DNA from 2 places in the Streptomyces griseoviridis genome. Region 1 is predicted to be linked to the other one. Evidence: riboswitches for the same ligand, from Rfam matches in the RefSeq annotation. Region 1 holds a riboswitch; the other holds the start of a gene.
The links. Region 1 has a riboswitch for glycine ahead of gcvP (aminomethyl-transferring glycine dehydrogenase). Riboswitches for the same ligand answer to the same signal wherever they lie in the genome.
Positions count from the first base shown of each region.

Region 2: another riboswitch for glycine. It lies ahead of gcvT (glycine cleavage system aminomethyltransferase GcvT); the one in region 1 lies ahead of gcvP (aminomethyl-transferring glycine dehydrogenase).

Region 1 covers NZ_CP029078.1:1,620,759-1,623,203, reverse strand. Annotated here, with positions in the region: gene DDJ31_RS06255 (DNA polymerase IV) at 1-552, shown strand, start outside; gene DDJ31_RS06250 (PRC-barrel domain-containing protein) at 474-845, opposite strand; glycine riboswitch at 959-1,054, shown strand; gene gcvP (aminomethyl-transferring glycine dehydrogenase) at 1,232-2,445, shown strand, end outside.
Region 2 covers NZ_CP029078.1:6,123,302-6,125,746, reverse strand. Annotated here, with positions in the region: gene DDJ31_RS26615 (enhanced serine sensitivity protein SseB) at 1-40, opposite strand, end outside; gene DDJ31_RS26610 (AAA family ATPase) at 81-785, opposite strand; glycine riboswitch at 959-1,071, shown strand; glycine riboswitch at 1,072-1,179, shown strand; gene gcvT (glycine cleavage system aminomethyltransferase GcvT) at 1,249-2,367, shown strand.

The DNA.
Region 1 (2,445 bases):
GCCGCGGCCCGGCTGCTGGAGGCGGTGGACACCACGGGCGGGGTGCGGCTGCTGGGGGTCGGGGTCACCGGGCTCGCCGACTACACGCAGGAGGACCTGTTCGCGCAGGCCGCGGGGGAGCGGGCGGAGCTGGAGGCGGAGGAGGTGGCCGAGACGCCCCTGGCGCGGGAGGAGCCGGCGCAGGAGCGGCGCTGGCCCTCCGGGCACGATGTGCGGCACGCGGTGTTCGGGCACGGATGGGTGCAGGGGAGCGGGCTCGGGCGGGTCACGGTGCGGTTCGAGACGCCGGACTCGGAGCCGGGGCGGGTGCGGACGTTCCGTACGGACGATCCTGAGCTGGAGCCGGCCGAGCCGCTGCCGCTGGTGCGGGTGGTGCCGTCGTCGGATCCGCCGGCGCCGTCAGGGCCGTCAGGGCCGCCGGGCCCGCTGACGGCGTCCGCGCACCGGGGTCGCGGCGCGGTCGACGGGGAGGCTCAGGTCTCCTCCGAGCCGGCGATCTTCCCGAAGTCGCGGTCGGGGAAGGAGGGCGGGGCCGCGCCGTCGAGTCCGTAGTGGTGGTAGAGCTGGAGTTCCTGTTCGGGGGAGAGGTGGCGTCCGACGCCGAAGTCGGGGGCGTCCTTGATCAGGGACCGGTCGAAGGGGATGTGCAGGGTGCCCTCGACCAGTCTGCTGGGCTCCAGGGGCACGAAGGCGTCCCGGGAGAACAGGCCGGTCCTTATGGCCGCCCACTCCGGCACGCCGGTCGCGTCGTCGAGGTAGATCTCGTCGATGGTGCCGATCTTGGTGCCGTTGCGGTCGAACGCCTTGCGGCCGATCAGGTTGCGCGGATCGATGTCGGTCTGCACGGGCCCTCCTCGTGGTCGCAACTCATCCGTAAGCACTACAAAAGAGTACATTCCGCATGGCGGCCACTCGAAAGCCGGTCGTTGAAGGTCGCTGGTAGGCTGACAGCGGCTGCTGACCCCGTGCGGGAGAGTCCTCCAGACACCATCGGAGGCGCCGAAGGAGCAAATCCTCCCCGGAATCTCTCAGGCCCACGTACCGCACGGACGAGGTCACTCTGGAAAGCAGAGCGGGTGCCCGACGGCCTCCGCTCTCACCGACGGTGAAAGCCGGCAGCCCACGGGCCCGCCGGTGAAGCTCTCAGGTCGTGATGACAGAGGGGGAGGCCGTCGGGGTATCCGCGCCGTGGTGCCCCTCGAAGGTCGCGTCAGACCAGGAGGCCTCCGCAATGATCGCCCACCGCACCCCGCTCGCCGAGCTCGAACAGGGCATCCCCTTCGAACAGCGTCACATAGGGCCCGACCACGAGGCGCGGGCCAAGATGCTCGCGCAGGTCGGCTACGGCTCGCTGGACGAGCTGACGGCCGCCGCGGTGCCCGACGTGATCAAGAACGCCGACGCCCTCGAACTGCCGGGCGCCCGCACCGAGGCCGAGGTCCTCGCCGAGCTGCGGTCGCTCGCCGACCGCAACCAGGTGCTCGGCTCCATGATCGGGCTCGGCTACTACGGCACCTTCACCCCGCCGGTCATCCTGCGCAACGTCATGGAGAACCCGGCCTGGTACACGGCGTACACGCCCTACCAGCCGGAGATCTCGCAGGGCCGCCTCGAGGCGCTCCTCAACTTCCAGACCATGGTCGCGGACCTCACCGGGCTGCCCACCTCCGGCGCCTCGCTGCTCGACGAGGGCACGGCCGCCGCCGAGGCGCTGGCCCTCTCCCGGCGCATGGGCAGGAACAAGAAGGGCCTCTTCCTGGTCGACGCGGACACCCTGCCGCAGACCATCGCCGTGATCAGGACCCGGGCCGAGCCGACCGGCGTGGAGGTCGTCGTCGCCGACCTCGGCGAGGGCATCCCGGCCGACCTCGCGGACCGGGAGATCAACGGCGTCCTCGTCCAGTACCCGGGCGCCTCCGGAGCCGTCCGCGACCTCGAGCCGCTGATCGAGCAGGCGCACGGCCTCGGCGCCCTCGTCACCGTCGCCGCCGACCTGCTCGCGCTGACGCTGCTGAAGTCCCCCGGCGAACTGGGCGCGGACATCGCCGTCGGCACCACCCAGCGGTTCGGCGTGCCGATGGGCTTCGGCGGGCCGCACGCCGGCTACATGGCCGTCCACGAGAAGTTCGCCCGCAGCCTGCCGGGGCGGCTCGTGGGGGTCTCCGTGGACGCCGACGGGCACCGGGCGTACCGGCTCGCCCTGCAGACCCGCGAGCAGCACATCCGGCGTGAGAAGGCCACCAGCAACATCTGCACCGCGCAGGTCCTGCTCGCCGTCATGGCCGGCATGTACGCCGTCTACCACGGGCCCGACGGGCTCCGGGGCATCGCCCGCCGCACCCACCGGTACGCGGCGGTCCTCGCGGCCGGGCTGCGCGACGGCGGCGTCGAGGTCGTGCACGGCGCGTTCTTCGACACGCTGACCGTGCGGGTGCCGGGGAAGGC
Region 2 (2,445 bases), 4.5 Mb from region 1:
GCTGGGGAAAGTCCGCGGGAAGTTCCGCCGGGAAGTCCATCTCTGTACCGACCGCCTGCTGAGTACCACTGGTGGGTGGCTCAGGCTAACCGGTGGGCGGGCGGTCGGGACCTGCCGGTGAAGCCGATCCCGCGCAGCACGTCCGCCGCGTCCCGGTCGAGCAGGACCGCGGAACCCACCCCGGGGGGCAGATCGCCGCGCTCGACGGCGCGGATCAGCCGGGCGGCGGCGCCCCGGTGGCGCAGGAACGCGTACCGGGAGACGCCCCGGCCGCGCTCGCGCATGCCGTCGAGGGCGGTGTCGGGGGTGACGTCGAGCAGCAGCAGGTGCAGGGTGCCGCCGCGCCGTCTGGCGGCGCGGGCCAGCCAGCCGCGCACCCAGGACTGGGTGCCGCAGTCGTGCACGACGACGCCGTCGCCGCCGCGCAGGGCCCGCGCCAGGCCCGCGTAGTGGGCGAGCCTGACCAGCGGGCGGTAGACCGCGTAGGGCAGCCGGTGGCCGAGCCGGCCGTCCCAGGTGTCGCGGGTGTCCTGCGAGTCGACGCGCGGGCCGCGCACCGCCCTGCGCATCAGCGTGGACTTGCCGCTGCCGGGCAGTCCCGTGACGACGACCAGGTCGTGGGGGCCGAAGAGCAGGGCGTGCGGGCTGCGGCCCGAGCGGTCGCGCAGATCGCGGACCACCGGTGCCCGGCGGTCCCGGCAGGCCGTGCGGGCCGGGCCCGCGGGCTGCTCGGGCAACGCGACGGCCGACGTCGTGGCGTACGCCGTGGTCCTGTTCACCGTGATCGTCCTCCCCTGGGGCCCCTACGGATTCCCCATCCCCTCAGAGTGTAAAGAGAAGGTAATGTGCGGTGTCTCGCTTTTCTGTCATCGTCGTGCCACAGCCCCGTTACAGAGGGGGCCTGCCGTGCCGCGACGCGGCGTGCGATGATGTGCCCGCCAACTGCATACCGGCCGCTTGAATCCGCGCGGGAGAGTCCCCGGCGGCGCTTCGATGGAAGCGCGTCGCCCGGGGCGCCGAAGGAGCAAGTCCCTCCCTTGAATCTCTCAGGCCCCGTACCGCGCGGGCGAGGCACATCTGAAAAGCGAGCCGCTGACCGGTGGCTCCACCCAAGGTGCAAGCCGTGATCACGACGTGTTCACGGCGAACCTCTCAGGTTCCGATGACAGATGGGGAGGAACGACCTCTCCTCCCCCCGTGCCCGGCTCCGCGCGCGGGGTCCCCATCGCCCTGGGAGACAACCGTCCGATGAGCAGTACCGAACTCCGCCATACCGCGCTGGACGCCCTGCACCGCTCGCTCGGTGCCACGATGACCGACTTCGCCGGCTGGGACATGCCGCTGCGCTACGGCTCCGAGCGCGACGAGCACCTGGCCGTGCGCGCGAAGGCCGGCCTCTTCGACCTCTCCCACATGGGCGAGATCACGGTGACCGGCCCCGACGCCGCCGCCCTGCTGAACTTCGCCCTGGTCGGGAACATCGCGTCGGTGGGCGTCGGCCGCGCCCGCTACACCATGATCTGCCGGACCGACGGCGGCATCCTCGACGACCTGATCGTCTACCGGCTCGCCGAGCACGAGTACCTGGTCGTGGCCAACGCCTCCAACGCGCAGACCGTGCTGGACGCGCTGACGGACCGGGCCGCCGGGTTCGACGCCGAGGTCCGCGACGACCGGGACGCCTACGCGCTGCTCGCCGTCCAGGGCCCGGAGTCCTCCGGCATCCTGGCCTCGCTCACCGACGCCGACCTGGACGGCCTGAAGTACTACGCGGGACTGCCCGGCACCGTCGCGGGCGTCCCCGCGCTGATCGCCCGCACCGGCTACACCGGCGAGGACGGCTTCGAGCTGTTCGTGCGCCCCGAGCACGCCGTGGAGCTGTGGCAGGCGCTGACCAAGGCGGGCGAGGGCGTCGGCCTGGTCCCCTGCGGCCTGTCCTGCCGGGACACGCTGCGCCTCGAGGCGGGCATGCCGCTGTACGGGCACGAGCTGTCGACGTCGCTCACCCCCTTCGACGCCGGGCTCGGCCGGGTGGTGAAGTTCGAGAAGGAGGGCGACTTCGTGGGCCGCGAGGCGCTGCGCGAGGCCGCCGACCGGGCCGCGTCGCGGGCACCCCGGGTGCTGGTCGGCCTGATCGCCGAGGGCCGCCGGGTCCCGCGCGCCGGGTACCAGGTCGTCGCCGGCGGCGAGGTGGTCGGCGAGGTCACCTCCGGCACCCCCTCCCCCACGCTGGGCAAGCCGATCGCGATGGCGTACGTCGACGCGGCGCACGCGACGCCGGGCACGCCGGGGGTCGGTGTGGACATCCGGGGTACCCACGAGCCGTACGAGGTCGTGGCGCTGCCGTTCTACAAGCGCCAGAAGTAACGGGACCGGCGGGAGCCGTCCGGTCCCGGCGGAGCCCGCCCCGGCCGCCGGGGCGACGGCACGCCCGCGCGGGAGCCG